DNA from 2 places in the Longivirga aurantiaca genome. Region 1 is predicted to be linked to the other one. Evidence: riboswitches for the same ligand, from Rfam matches in the RefSeq annotation. Region 1 holds a riboswitch; the other holds the start of a gene.
The links. A riboswitch is a leader RNA that binds a small molecule or an ion and turns the genes downstream of it on or off. The one in region 1 is predicted to bind cyclic di-AMP.

Region 1 (7,266 bases):
TTCTCGATGCGGTTGGCGCACGACGCGCAGGTCATGCCCGTGAGGTGCAGGTCCAGGAGCGCGTCGTCCACACCGAGCCCCGCAGCGCCGGAGCGCGCGGTGGGGGTGCTGGCCGAGGGGGTGCTCATGACGTCTCCTGGTGTGGGTCGGGCGTGGGGGCGGATCAGCTGGTGACGAGGGTGTAGCCGGCCTCGTCGATCGCGGCGGCGACGGCCTCGGTGCTGGGGTCGGCCTCGGCGGTCACGGTGACCTGGCCGCTCTCGAGCTCGACGGCGACGGCGGTGACGCCGGGGATCAGCGAGACCTCCTCGGTCACCGCGGTCACGCAGTGCTGGCAGGTCATGCCCTGGACGGTCCAGACGGTGGTGCTCACGTCGTGCTCCTTCGGGTGCGTTGCGGGGTTATGTGCAGCTGCGGGGTGGTGCCGCCGGGTCAGGACCGGACGAGCCGGGCGATGGCCGCGGACGCCTCGGCGATCTTGGCGTCGGCCTCGGCCCCGCCCTTGACCGCGGCGTCGCGGACGCAGTGGTCGAGGTGGTCCTCGAGCAGCAGGAGCGCGACGTTCTCGAGCGCGCGGGTGGCCGCGGACACCTGGGTCAGCACGTCGATGCAGTAGGTGTCCTGGTCGACCATGCGCGCGATGCCGCGCACCTGGCCCTCCACGCGGCGCAGCCGCGTGAGGATCGCGTCCTTGTCGCCCGCGTAGCCGTGCTGGTGCGTCACGTGTCCCGTGTCGTGCGGGTGCTCGTCGGTCATCGCCGTACCTCCTGGTCTGCTTCAACCAGGGTACCCCCCCAGGGTATTTCCACCAGGCCAGTCCGACGTGGTCTCCCTCACGTCCGGACAGGGCGAAGGCCCGATCCCCCTGCGGGGATCGGGCCTTCGGAGAGAGAGGTGCTGGGGTTCCGCGCCTCAGACGAGGCGGACGGCGCCGCTGTAGCGCTGGCCGTACCAGCCGCTGAAGACGTAGTCGACCTTGACGTCCGTGCGCGGGTTGGTCGCGCTGATCATCTTGCCGTTGCCGACGTACAGGCCCACGTGGTGCGCGCCGTACTTGAAGAAGAAGACGAGGTCGCCGGGCTTGAGGTACCTCTTCTGGACGCGGATGCCGGCGTAGAACTGCGCCTTCGAGTAGTGCGGCAGCGTCTTGCCGTACGCGTACTTCGCGATGTAGCGCGTGAGGCCGGAGCAGTCGAACTTCGTCGGACCGGACCAGCCCGCGACATACGCAGCACCGAGCTTGGTCTTCGCGAGCTCGACCGCGCGCCAGCGCTTGATCGCCTTCACGCGCGCGGCGATCTGCGCCGCGGTCAGGGTGGTGGCCGTGGTCGTCGTCGCCGTGGCGGTCGCGGTACGGGTGGCGGTGGTCGTCGCCGTCGGGGTCAGCGTGGTCGTGGTGACCGCGGTGGTGGTCGGTTCGATCGGCGTAGACGTGGCCGCCGAGGCGGATCCGGCGCCGGCGAGGCCGATGGTCAGGGCGGCGGAGACGAGCAGCGTGGCCGGCAGGGCACGGCGACGCGCAGCGGTGAGCACGGGGAGCACAGGTGTCCGATCCTCTCGACGCCGACCGGGTTAGCTGACGGGCTCGGGCTAAGAGGTGCCCTACGCGGGGGCCGTGAGGCCGTCCGTGATTCGCCCCGGAGTGCTTGGGTCCCCGGCTCGCCGGCGGTGAGAGCCGCCGGCGATTGAGCGCGTCACCCGTGCCCGGCGAACCCGGACAGGTGCAGGTGACTGACAGAAAGTAAGCAACGCCCCCCGAGAGGGTCCAAACCCGGTGTCCGGTCACGGGACGGTAACGGAAAGGAGGAAACGGACAACAGCCCAGGTCGCAACGGCTCTCGAGCGGTCGTTACGGCTACGTCGTGTGACGAGGGTCTCAGCGCTCGGTGACCATCGGGCGGTCAGCGGGCAGCGAGGACGGCCTCGACGAGCTGGGCGAGGCCGTCGTCCTCCGGGCCCGGCAGCAGCGCCGCGGCCGCGGCGCGCGCGGCGGGGTGGCCGGTCTCCACCGCGAGGCCGACTCCCGCCTCGACGAGCATGGGGACGTCGTTGGGCATGTCCCCCACCGCGGCCACCGATGACAGCGGCACCCCGAGCCGGGCGGCCTGGTGCGCGAGCGCGGCGCCCTTGCTGACGCCCAGGGCGCTCATCTCGATGAGCACGTCGTCCGATGCCGAGTGCGTCGCGGTGACGAGGTGGCTGACGTGCCCGAGCGTGACGTCGAGCAGGGCGTCGACGTCGTGCCGCGCCGGATGGTCGCCGCCGTCGATGCGCGCGAGCAGCTTGATGACCGGGTGCCGTGCGGCGAGCGTGAGGATGTCGCCGTGCTCGACGCCGGCGACCCGGTAGCGCGCGCGGTACGACGGCTCGTGCGCGAAGTCGTCGGCGTCCGCAGGGCTGTCCCACTCGAGCGCGAACGCGACGCCCTCGATCTCCGAGCGCAGCGCTGCGACCGTCTCGGCGACGACGTCGTACGCGATGGGGTGCGTCTCGAGCACCGCATGGGTGTCGAGGTCTATGACGAGCGCACCGTTCGCGCAGACGCCGATCCCGGCGTGCCCGGTGGCCTCGACCACCGGGGGCAGCCAGCGCGGCGGCCGACCGGTCACGAACACCACCGGCAGACCGGCCGCCCGGGCCGCGGCGAACGCGTCGATCGTCCGGGACGACACCGTGTTGTCGGGCCGCAGCAGCGTGCCGTCGAGGTCGGTGGCGACCATCTGCACCCCGCCGGGAACTGCCGCCACCAGCTCGCGCCACCCTCGGTCCGTCACGGCCCCACCCTGCCGTGCCCCCGAGCCGGCAGGCGAACCGCCCCGGTCAGCCGCGGGTGGCGGGGGTGAACGTCGGGCGCAGGGCGCCATCGGCGCGCAGCCCGAGGATCTCCTCGACCACGTGACCTACCGCGACCAGCGTCGCCTCGGTGTGCGGCCGTCCGATGAGCGTGAGGCCCACCGGCAGGCCGTCGACGAACCCCATGGGCAGGCACAGCACCGGCCAGCCCGCGATGGACGGTGCCGGGCTCGCGAGGCCGCCGCCGGCGAAGTGGTCGCCGTTGGTGAGGTCGCTCTTCCAGGCCGGGCAGTACGCCGGGGCGATGAGCAGGTCGATGTCGTCGTCGGCGTCGAACGCGGCCTGCAGGTTCTTCGTCACCGCCCAGTCGAGGCAGATCTGCCGCGCCTCGTCGTACCTCTGGCCGGCCCGGCCGCCCGATGCGAGCGCCATCTCGAGCAGGCTCTGGTCGAAGAACGCGAGCTCGGTGTCGGCGTTCTCGCGGTTGAACTCCACGATGTCGGCCATGGTCGGCGCACCTGCGCCGAACCTGTCGAGCAGGTAGGCGTTCATGTCGTCGAGCATCTCGCCGACGAGCACCACGAGCTCGTTGTCCTCGTACTCGCCGGTGTGCGTGACCTCCGACGTCACGAGCGTGATGCCGCCGTCGAAGAGCGCCTGCGTGACTCCGAGGAACACGTCGTCGGTCGCGATGTGGCCCGAGAGCCAGGAGTTCGCGACGCCGAGGGTGATGTCGTCGGCGGCCAGGCTGCCGATCGCGGTCGCGTACGCCGCCGAGCCGGTCAGCACGTCGAGCAGCAGAGCGACGTCGCGCACCGAGCGCGCCATCGGGCCGGGCATGTCCTGGCTCGCGCTGATCGGCACGATGCCCGCGGTCGGCACGAGCCCGAGGGTGGGCTTGAGGCCGGTGATCCCGTTGAGCGAGCTCGGGCATGTGATCGAGCCGTCGGTCTCGGTGCCGATCGCGAGCGGGGCGAGGCCGGCTGCGACGGCGGCGCCGCTGCCGGACGACGAGCCGCCTGCGCTGCGGTCGAGCGCCCACGGGTTGCCGGTGAGCCCGCCGAGGGCGGACCAGCCGGAGGTGGATCGGTTCGAGCGGAGGTTGGCCCACTCCGAGAGGTTGGTGACGCCGAGCACGATCAGCCCGGCCGCGCGCATCGAGGCGACGATCGGGGCGTCGCGGGTCGCCGGCCGGCCGTCGAAGAACAGCGACCCGGCCGACGCCGGCATGCCGAGCACCTCGACGTTGTCCTTCACCACGACCGGTACGCCGTGCAGCGCGCTGCGCACCGTGCCTGCCGCGCGCTCGGCGTCGAGCCGGTCGGCCTGCTCGAGCGCATCGGGGCACACCGCGAGGATCGAGCGCAGGTGCACCGCGCCCGGGCCGTCGACGGCCTCGATCCGCCCGAGCAGCGTGCGGACGATCGCGACCGAGGTCGTGCGTCCGGCGGCGAGCTCGTCGGCCAGGGCGCTCGCGTCGGAGAAGCCGAGATCGGCGCTGGCGGCGTGCGGGTCGAGCGAGGCGTGGGGGCTGGTCACGCGCGGAGCCTGCCACGCCGGGCTCGGCGTCGCAGGAGATGCCACGGGCCGGAGCTGTGCGCGGCGGTCGCGATGACGGTGGCCTTCGTCGCAGGCGGGAGTCCGCGGGCACTCCTCGGCGCTGCCCGGCGTACGACGGGAACGCTGTGGACGCCGGAGGCGTGGCCCGGGGAGGATCGGCGGCGGAGGAGATGCCCGTGGACCAGCGACGTGCCACGACCGCGGACGCCGACCCCATCGGCGACGTCATCACCCGAGTCTTCGCAGCCGACCCGCTCTGGGGGCCCGCCCTCGCGCGGCCGGACGGCCGCACCCACCACCTGCGCGCCTACTGGGACCTCTTCGTCGCCGGGGCGCTGCGGTTCGACTGCACGGGGATCGCCGGTGAGGTCGACGCGGTCACCGTGTGGATCCCGCCGGGCGAGGACGAGCTGAGCCCTGACCAGTTCGAGGCCGTGCTGGCGCTGCTGCGCGCCGAGCTGCCTGGCTCGGTGGACGACCTCGTCGAGCTGTTCGACCGGTTCGAGACGGTGCACCCGCACGACGAGCCGCACTACTACCTGTCGCTGTTCGCGACGAAGCCCGAGAGCCGCGGGCGGGGCATCGGCATGGACCTGCTGCGCACGGATGTTGCAGCGTTCGACGCCGAGGGCGTGCCGACGTACCTCGAGTCGTCGAACCCGGGCAATGACGCCCGGTACGCCGCGGTCGGCTACCGGCCCGTGGGCAGGTTCGAGCACCCGAGCACCGGCGCCGTCGTCACGACGATGTGGCGCCCGGTCGGCGGCTGACCGCAGCACGTCGATCGGGTCCGTGTGCGATGAAGGGGGCCTTCATCGCACACCCCGGCCTCCAGCTGTGGATCCGTCCCCTCCCGTGCCGTGAAGGCCCCGGGACATGCCGGATTGCCACATCCAGCCTCCGTCAGCCGTCGAGCTGCTCGGTGGCGCCGGCGAGGGAGTTGGTGCCGGCGAAGAGCGCCGAGAGGTCGAGCGAGGTCACGCGGTGCTTGGACGCGAGGGTCACGTAGCGCCGCGCGAGCGCGTCCTTGGCGATGCCGAACACCGTGCTGAGCAGGCCGACGGACTCCGCGAGGTCCTCGGGCTCCTCGGCCGGGACGACCTGGCGCCACATCGCGGACTCCAGGACGTTGAAGGCGTGCTGGACCTCCGAGACGTCGAAGCCGGCGGCGAACCGCTCCTCGGCGACGGCGTCGGCGTACGCGATGATCGCGGCCACGTCGCGGTGGCCGATCGCTGCCTGCACGAGGTCGTACAGGCTCTCGAGCCGGGCCCGGGTGAACTCGGGGCCGGCGGTCTCGTAGTGGTGGAGCTGGAGCTGTGCCAGCTCTGCGGACGCATCGTCGAGGATGTGGTCGCGCAGAGTGCGCAGCGTGGTGTCGAGCTTCATCAGTCGCCTCCAGGGGCTCACCTCGATCGTCCACCCGGTGTCCACCACCGCGCGTGCTCGGGGGCGCACGGTGTCTGACGGGTCACGCTTGCGCCGTTGTCGGCACGTCGTGGGCGCCGACGGCGTACGGCGAACGCTGTCGCGCGGCGTCGGTGGGCGCGGCTAGCGTCGCGGGCATGGTCAGCGTGCGGCTCGAGCCGATGTCCCGTGACGAGTACGACGCCTACCGGGTCACGGCCGAGCGCGAGTACGCCGACAGCTTCCGCGACTCCGGGTCGCTGCCCGAGGCCGAGGCGGTGGAGCGGGCGGCCGAGGACTACGCGCGGATCCTCCCCGACGGCTTCGACACCGAGGGCCACCTGTTCTGGACGGCGTATAACGCCTCGGGCGACGACGGCGCGGTGGGGATGCTGTGGCTGCACCTGCGTCCGACGTCGGAGGGGCTGACGGCATTCGGCTACGACTTCGCGGTGCGCGAGGACCTGCGCCGCTCGGGCTACGGCCGCGCGATCATGCTGGCCGCCGAGGCCGAGTGCCGTGCCCTCGGCGTCGTGTCGGTCGGGCTCAACGTGTTCGGCCACAACCGCGGGGCGCAGGCGCTCTACGAGCAGATGGGCTTCGAGATCACCGGCATCCAGATGTCCAAGCGCCTCGATTGAGGTCAGGCCTCGACCCAGCCGGCGACGGCGCGCCAGCCCCTGTGCACGCGCACGCTGCGGTGCGCGACCTTCCAGCGGTCGTGGCCGAACCCCTCGCGCACCTCGGGCAGCTGCGGGCGCGGCAGCTCGTCGAGCACTCCGGCCGGCTGCTTGCTCGCGCCGGCCATGAGCAGGGTGAACCCGTCGGGCAGCCACACGAGGATCACGTTGCGGCGCAAGCCCGGCGGGCCGACGGTGCCGGGGACGGCGTGCTCGACGTCATCGCGCCCGAGCCAGGTGCCGACCTCGTGGCGAGACGCCTGCAGCGCGGCGCGGAGCCGGTCGTCGCCCATGCCGTGATCGTGCCCCGTACGCCGTCCTCAGTCGAGCACCACGTCCGGGGCCGCGACCTCGAAGACGTGCTCGAGGCCGTCCTCGTCGTCCCACTCCTCGCCGACCTGCACGAGGCCCGCCGCGAGCACGATGGCGAGCGAGCCCGTGTTGTCGGGCGAGACGCTGGCGCGCAGCACGCGCACGTCCGGGTGCGCGGCCGCATACCGCCACATCGTCTGCGCGATCTCGCGGCCGTAGCCGCGGCGGCGGTACGCCGGCACCACGCGGTAGCCGATCTCGACCATGCCCCGGGAGTCGGGCGGCGCGTGGAAGTTGCCGAGGCCGACGATCGTGCCGGTGCTGCGCTCGACCGCGAGGCGGATCAGCCACGGGTTCGACCTCGGGTCCTCGCGGACCATCGGGATGCGCCAGCGGATGGGCGAGTCGTGCGGCGACAGGATGTCCGTGGGGTCGTCGTACGCGAGCGGCGCCGGCTCGCCGTCGTGGTCGTCGGCACGCGTGAGCAACTGCTCGACCGTCACGAGCACGAGGT
Region 2 (7,266 bases), on a different contig from region 1:
TGCTGCGCTGCACGAGCAGGTCGAGGTCGAGCGTCAGCGGGCTGTCGACGGGGTAGCGGATGAGCGAGTAGCGGGCGGCGTCGACACCGACCTCCTCGACGAGGTCCTCGAGCGTGATGATGTTGCCGGCGCGCTTGGAGAGCCGAACCTCCTCGCCGCCCTTGTACATCTTCACGAGCTGCCCGATGAGCACCTCGATGTTGAGGTCGGGGTCGTCGCCCGCGCAGGCCGCGACGGCGCGCAGCCGGTTGACGTAGCCGTGGTGGTCGGCGCCGAGCAGGTAGATGCAGACGTCGAAACCGCGGGCGCGCTTGTCGAGGTAGTACGCCGTGTCGCTGGCGAAGTACGTGAGCTCGCCGTCGGCCTTGACGAGCACGCGGTCCTTGTCGTCGTCGAAGTCGGTGGTGCGCAGCCACACCGCGCCGTCGGCCTCGTACATGTGGCCCTGCTCGCGCAGCTTGTCGAAGCCGCGGTCGACGGCGCCGCTGGAGTGCAGCGTGCGCTCGGAGTACCAGACGTCGAAGTGCGTGTTGAAGCCGTCGAGCGTGTCCTTCTGCTGCTGCAGCTGCAGGGCGTACCCCGCCTCGCGGAAGGCGACCATCCGCTCGTCGGCGGGCAGGCCCACGATGCCCGGGTCGGCCGCCACGATCTGTTGCGCGAGGTCGTCGACGTACGCGCCCTGGTAGCCGCCCTCGGGCACGTCGGTGCCGAGCGCCCGAGCCTCCAGCGACATGCCGAACTTGTCCATCTGGACGCCGCGGTCGTTGACGTAGAACTCGCGCTCGGCGTCGGCGCCGGCCGCCTCGAGGACCCGCGCGATCGCATCGCCCACAGCGGCCCAGCGGGTGTGGCCGAGGTGCAGCGGGCCCGTGGGGTTGGCCGAGATGAATTCGACGTTGAAGCGCATGCCGGCGTACCGGTCGATCCGGCCGTACTGGTCGCCGGCGACGACCACCGTGCGCGCCGTCTCGCCGAGCGAGGCGGCGTCGAGGGTGATGTTGAGGAACCCGGGGCCGGCGATGTCGACGCTCGCGACGCCGTCGAGGGCCCGCAGGCGGGCGGCCACGAGCTCGGCCACCGCGCGCGGGTTGGTGCCGGCCGGCTTGGCCAGCTGCAGCGCGATGTTGGTGGCGTAGTCGCCGTGGTCGGCGTTGCGCGGACGCTCGACGGTGACCTCGGCCGGGACGAGCGCGGGGTCGAGGGCGAGCTCGCCGTCGGCCACGGCAGCGAGCACTGCTGCGCGGACCTCGGCGGCGATCTGGTCGGGCGTCATGCGCGGGAGCCTATCGGCGCAGGTCCGCGCGGCTTCACGACGTATCCGGCCCGCGCCCGGTCGCCCGCAGCGGCCGTGTCGAGCGCACCGTCGGCCGCTGGTAGTGTCGGTGCCTGCCCTGGCCCCCGTAGCTCAGGGGATAGAGCGGTGCCCTCCGGAGGCATGCGCGCAGGTTCGAATCCTGCCGGGGGCACGTGATCTCCAGGCCCGAAGGGCCTCCCTCTGCGAGTGACCCCCTCCGCTGATTCGGGAGGAACCCCCGCGCGCCGGCCCGAGACGGCTCCTGCCGGGGGCACGTGATCTCCAGGCCCGAAGGGCCTCCCTCTGCGAGTGACCCCCTCCGCTGATTCGGGAGGAACCCCCGCGCGCCGGCCTGAGACGGCTCCTGCCGGGGGCGCGGTACGTCGTCACGATGCCTGCACGCGCCGCGCAGCGGCGGACCTAGGCTCTGGGCGTGGAGGAGGACGTGGCCGAGGAGCACCGGCACATCCTCACGTTCCATCCGCGGCGGGGGCGGATGACCGACGCGCAGCGCGACGCCGTCACCACGCTGCTCCCCCGCCACGGCCTCCCCCCGGGGCCGCTCGACACCGGCACTCTGTTCGGCGGCCTGCCCGTGGCGCTGGAGATCGGGTTCGGGCTCGGGCACGCGACGGTCGAGATGGCGCTCGAGGACCCCGGCACCGGGATCGTCGCCGTCGACGTCCACACCCCGGGCGTCGCACGCCTGCTCGCCGAGATCGAGCGCCGGGGCCTCACCACCGTGCGGGTCGAGCTCGGCGATGCGGTCGACCTGCTCACGGACAGGGTGGCCGAGGGCTCGCTCGCCGCGATCCGCGTCTTCTTCCCCGACCCGTGGCCCAAGGCCCGGCACCACAAGCGCCGCATCGTCCGGCCCGACCTGGTGCACCTCATGGCCACGCGCCTTGCGCCGGGCGGAGTCCTGCACTGCGCGACCGACTGGGAGCCGTACGCCGAGGCGATGCGCGAGGTGCTCGACGCCGAGCCGCTGCTCCTCGATCCCTACGACGGCTGGGCACCGCGGCTCGAGCGGCCGCTCACGAAGTTCGAGCGGCAGGGCGTCGAGAAGGGCCACGTCGTCCGCGACCTGGTCCGCACCCGCGTCTGAACGACGACGGCGCCGCCGGTCCCGGAGGACCGGCGGCGCCGGAGGGTCGAGCGGAGGCTCAGCCGCCCCAGGGCGACCACCACGCGGCGATCCAGCCGCGGTAGGCGACGTAGTCCTGCTCGCCGCAGGTGGCCTGGTCGGGCGTGGGCGCGAACGTGAGGCCGCCGAACGAGCGCCAGAACGGGGCGCCCATCTGCCACGCGCCGCGGTAGGCGCCGGTGGGCGACACCGCGGTGCAGCTGCCACCGGACTCGCGCGCCACGATCATGCGGGCGTGGGCGGAGCTGCGCCACACCGCGAACGGCACGGCCTGGCGCGCGGCACGCGAGCCGCGGGCGGCCGCGGTCATGGTCGGGTCGCCGTTGGACGCCGAGGGAGCCGGCGCCGACCGGGTGGTGCCCCGGGTGGCCGCCTGCTCCGCGGCCTTGCGCGCAGCGGCCTTGCGGGCGGCCTCGGCAGCGGCGGCGGCCCTCTTGGCCGCGGCGGCCTTGCGCACGGCCTTGGCCGCCTGCTGCTCGCCGAACTCCTGGAGCTGGCGTCGCGTGATCGGGCCGACGATGCCGGTGCCCTTCGTCGCGCCGAGCGCCTCCTGGAAGCGGATGACGGCGTCGCGCGTGGCGGGGCCGAAGAAGCCCGTCTGCGGCAGGCCGAGGATGCGCTGGACCCAGCGCACCTTCGCGCCGTTGTGCCCGCCGCGCAGGACCTCGGTCGAGACGACGCGCGCCGGTGCCGCGGACGTGGTGCCGGTGGCCGGCAGCGTGTCGGGGAACGCCGTGTCGTCGACGAAGGCGGACGCGCCGCCACCGACGAGGTGGGTGGGTGCGAGCGGGGCGGCACCAGCCGGGGCAGGGGTCAGGAGCGACAGCCCGAGGGCGGCCGAGAGCACGCCGAACGTGACTCGTGCCCTGGTGCGCTCCATGCCCGTGCGGGCATGGGTCGGCATGACGGTGGTCATGTCGTGTTCCTCCGCCGCCTGCGAGGTGAGCTGTCGGGTTCGGCCCGAGGAAGGCCGGCCACTCTCGTGGCTTCACCCCGAGCCGGCCCGACGTGCAGGCCGGCGAAGTGGGTCCCCCGCTCCCGTCCAAGTGCGGATGACCACGGCCGTGGACGGGACTCGGCGGTCCGGTCGTGGTGCCCTGCTTCCCCGCAGGACGTCACGACGCTATCCGGACGCCCGCGTGCCTGTCGACCGGCTGCCCACAGCGCGGGACGTGCGCCAGGCCACGTCCCGTGCGTGGGCCGTGCCCGTGTTCCGCCCCGCCACGCGGCGGATCGTGTGATGTGACTCTCGCCGTCGGAGGCGGTCGGCGAGGCCCTCGGACCCTGCCGACGCGGCCGCGCGAACCCGGTCCCGCGGCGCCGCGCCACAACCCTCGACCTCGGGTTGAGCCTCGATGTCGGGTGGAGGTTGCGGGCGCGGTCCGTGCATGGCCCGCCCAGGGCCTCCGGGACGTGACATGAGGCGACCGGCGGCGGGACCCGAGCCGCCCTACCCTGGGGCCGCCACCGACCGGTGGCCGGACAGGACGGGACGGCATGCCGGATCTGAGCATCGAGGTGACGGGCTTCGGCACGATCCCCGCCTACTACTCCCCCGCGCAGGGGGTCGACGGCCCCGCGCCCGGGGTCGTCGTCATCCACGAGGCGTTCGGTCTCACCGACGCGATGCGCGAGGCTGCCGACCACCTCGCCGCACGCGGCTACAACGCGGTCGCACCCGACCTGATGTCGTACGCCGGCAGCGCCCGCTGCCTCGTGGCCATCGCCCGCTCGATGAACTCGGGCGAGGGGCGCGTGTACGACGAGATCCACGCCGCCCGGCAGTGGATCGCCGAGCGCGAGGACTCGACCGGCCGCGTCGGCATCGCCGGCTTCTGCCTCGGCGGCGCCTTCGCCATGCTCATGGCCACCCAGGGCTTCGAGGCCAGCGCCGCGATGTACGGGCAGCTGCCCCAGCGGCTCGAGTCGGTCTTCGACGGCGCGTGCCCCGTGGTGGCGTCGTACGGCGGGAAGGACCGCAGCCTGCGCGGCGCGGCGGCCAAGCTCGAGCGGGCGCTGTCCGCCGCCGGGGTCGAGCACGACGTGAAGGAGTACCCGGACGCCGGGCACTCCTTCATGACGCACTCGGAGAAGGACGCGCCGGCGTGGCTGCGTCCGGTGTCGCGCCGCGTCCTGCACGTCGGCTACGTCGACACCGCGGCAGAGGACAGCTGGGCGCGCATCGACGCCCTGTTCAGCACGGCGCTGCGCGGCTGACCCCTACGGCTGCAGGAGGTCCAGACCGGCGGCCTGCCCGAGGCGGTGGACGCCGAGGGTCCAGGTGAGCGTCTCGCCGCCCTCGACCCCGAGCACCGGCCACTGCGTCGGCGCGTGCTCCGCGGTCACCCCCAGGGCGGGGACGGCGGCAGCCCGTACGGCGTCGGCGTCGCCCCACGACCACACGGGATCGCTGGATCCGGCGTACTTCTCGCCCATCGGCGCGAGCACCTCGTCGTCGCGACGGGCACGGACGTCGAGCAGGTGCACCCGGCTGTCGCCGTGATGCACCGCGAGCGTCACCAGGTGCCGGGGGCCCGCCGCCGGATCCACGTGGTCGAGCAGCAGGTGCAGGACCGTCTCGGTGCCGTCCGCGGTCGCGAGCACACCCGTCTCCACGACCCGAACGGCACCGACGTGCGCGACCCAGGACGGCAGGGACGCGCGCAGCTCCTCGTCCGCCCCCGCAACGAGATGGGAGGCCTCGCCCCGAACGCTGCGGTGCCCGTGCAGGGCCAGCACCGCCATCGCCTGGAGCCCGAGGGCCGTCGTCCCCGCTCGGGGGTCGGAGACCGCGGCGCGGCAGAACCGTGCGAGCACCTCGTCGGCGTCGGGGCCCCGCGATCCGAGCACCTCGAACACCCACGACACCACCGCCTCGGCGGCGAACCCGTCGGAGTGGACGTCGAGCTTGCGGATGCGCGAGGTGAGCGCATCGAGCGGCATCTCGCCGCGCATCTTGCGCGCCTCGTTCGCGCGCAGAGCGGACGCTACGGGAGCAGGGCGGCCGGCACCGGGACGCCGGCGAGACACCGGACTCATGCGGGGACCCTATAGAAGTCGCGGATTGCCCACCCGAGATCCTCAGGTCCGGATCTGCGCGACCGATAACCACGGCATGACGCCCAACAGTCCGGAACCCATCGTGCGGGCCATGCTCGCAGCGGTGCACCGGCGCGACCACGCGCATGCGGACCGCAGCTGCAGCCCGCACAGCGTCGAGGTCGTGCACCTGGGCAGCGCCTCCATCGCCGTGTGCCACGACTGCCGGTACGAGTCCGGGTTCCACACGGTGCGCGAGTGCGAGCGCGCCGCCTCCGACCACCGCTACGCCACCGCGTCCTGACGCGCCTCCGGCGGACCGGCGACCCCGACCCGGGGCGGGCGCCCGCCTGCGCGCGCTACCGTCCTCCGGTGACCGGCGACACGGGCGACCTCGCGTGGGACGTCGTCCCTGCTCAGTGACACCGCCCACCAGGAGGCACGATGACGGGCTCCGCCGAGACGGTGGCGATCGTCCATCCCGGCAAGGCCGGCGATCTCGGCGAGGCAGCCGAACGGCTGGCCGGCTGGGCCCACGCCGCCGGCGTACCGACGCCGCACCTCGTCCCCACCACGGCCGAGCAGCCCGGCACGGCGCAGGCGCGCGAGGCCGTCGAGGCGGGCGCCGACCTCGTCCTGTCGTGGGGCGGTGACGGCACCCTCAACGCGATCGCCACGGGCCTTCTCGGCAGCGGCACGGCGCTCGGCATCATCCCCGGCGGCACGGGCAACCTCCTCGCCCGCAACCTCGGCATACCGCTCGACCTCGACGGCGCAGCGCGCGTCGCGCTCACGGGCCAGGACCGCAGGATCGACGTCGTCGAGATCGGTCTCGGTGGATCGGTCATGGTCAGTACGGTGATCGCCGGCATGGGCCTCGACGCATCGCTCATCGACGCGCCGGAGGAGCTGAAGAACGCGATCGGCCCGGCCGCGTACGTCGCCAACTCCGTGAAGCTGCTCACCAGCGAGTCCATGCGGGTCGCCGTCGCCATGGACGGGGGTCAGCCTCGCTGGTACACCGCCCGCAGCGTGCTCGTCGCCAACGTGGGCGGCCTCATCGCCGGGCTCGACGTCGCGCCCGAGTCGGACGCCTCCGACGGGCTCCTGCACGTGATCGTCCTGCCGCTCGACAGGCCCCTGGACTGGGCCCGCACGGCGGCCCACCTGGTGCGGCGGCGGCCCCGCCAGGATGACTCCCGGATCCACCTGTCGGGCCGCTCGGCCTGGGTCGTCTCGCAGACCACGGCACCGCGGCAGGTGGACGGCGACGTCGTCGCGGAGGGCCGCAAGCTCGAGGCACGGGTGCGGCCCGGGTCGCTCACCGTGCGGGTCCCGGGCACCAGCGGCGGCTGATCCCTCAAGCGGCGCGGGGACGTGCCGATGACCTCTGGAGACGCCCGGATGGGTGCCGTCGGGGGACGGTGCTTCTCGCCGGAATGGGAGGGATGACGAGATGCGCCGACGGCTGTCGCTGACCGCCACCTTCGCGGCCGTCAGCCTGGTGGCCCTCGCCGTGCTCGGCGCCGCCCTCGTAGCGTCCATGGCCCAGCTCCTGCAGCGGCAGGCGCTCGAGCACGCCGTCCGCACCGCGCAGGCGTACGTGTCGGCCGGTGTCGGCGAGCGCGTGTCCCTGGCCAACTGGCAGACGGGACAGATCGACCCGCCCGTGGTCACGTCGTTGCGCAAGAACCTGCACCCCGACGCGACGATGATCCGCCTCCAGCTCTGGACGCACGACGCCACGAACCTCTTCGACAGCGACGCGAGCACCGACGACGAGCCG

Region 2: another riboswitch for cyclic di-AMP. It lies ahead of ACFQGU_RS07260 (transglycosylase family protein); the one in region 1 lies ahead of ACFQGU_RS15805 (C40 family peptidase).

Annotation. Positions count from the first base shown of each region.
Region 1 covers NZ_JBHSTI010000018.1:534-7,799, forward strand. Annotated here, with positions in the region: partial or broken gene ACFQGU_RS15790 (cation transporter) at 1-128, opposite strand, end outside; gene ACFQGU_RS15795 (heavy-metal-associated domain-containing protein) at 164-373, opposite strand; gene ACFQGU_RS15800 (metal-sensitive transcriptional regulator) at 433-756, opposite strand; gene ACFQGU_RS15805 (C40 family peptidase) at 913-1,542, opposite strand; cyclic di-AMP (ydaO/yuaA leader) riboswitch at 1,550-1,702, opposite strand; gene ACFQGU_RS15810 (HAD-IIB family hydrolase) at 1,902-2,774, opposite strand; gene ACFQGU_RS15815 (amidase family protein) at 2,821-4,332, opposite strand; gene ACFQGU_RS15820 (GNAT family N-acetyltransferase) at 4,530-5,123, shown strand; gene ACFQGU_RS15825 (hypothetical protein) at 5,257-5,742, opposite strand; gene ACFQGU_RS15830 (GNAT family N-acetyltransferase) at 5,919-6,401, shown strand; gene ACFQGU_RS15835 (hypothetical protein) at 6,404-6,733, opposite strand; gene ACFQGU_RS15840 (GNAT family N-acetyltransferase) at 6,761-7,266, opposite strand, start outside.
Region 2 covers NZ_JBHSTI010000008.1:695,869-703,134, reverse strand. Annotated here, with positions in the region: gene argS (arginine--tRNA ligase) at 1-1,273, opposite strand, end outside; tRNA gene ACFQGU_RS07270 (tRNA-Arg) at 1,395-1,466, shown strand; gene trmB (tRNA (guanosine(46)-N7)-methyltransferase TrmB) at 1,728-2,402, shown strand; gene ACFQGU_RS07260 (transglycosylase family protein) at 2,461-3,357, opposite strand; cyclic di-AMP (ydaO/yuaA leader) riboswitch at 3,358-3,532, opposite strand; gene ACFQGU_RS07255 (dienelactone hydrolase family protein) at 3,939-4,658, shown strand; gene ACFQGU_RS07250 (hypothetical protein) at 4,662-5,480, opposite strand; gene ACFQGU_RS07245 (hypothetical protein) at 5,593-5,784, shown strand; gene ACFQGU_RS07240 (diacylglycerol/lipid kinase family protein) at 5,925-6,836, shown strand; gene ACFQGU_RS07235 (putative bifunctional diguanylate cyclase/phosphodiesterase) at 6,937-7,266, shown strand, end outside.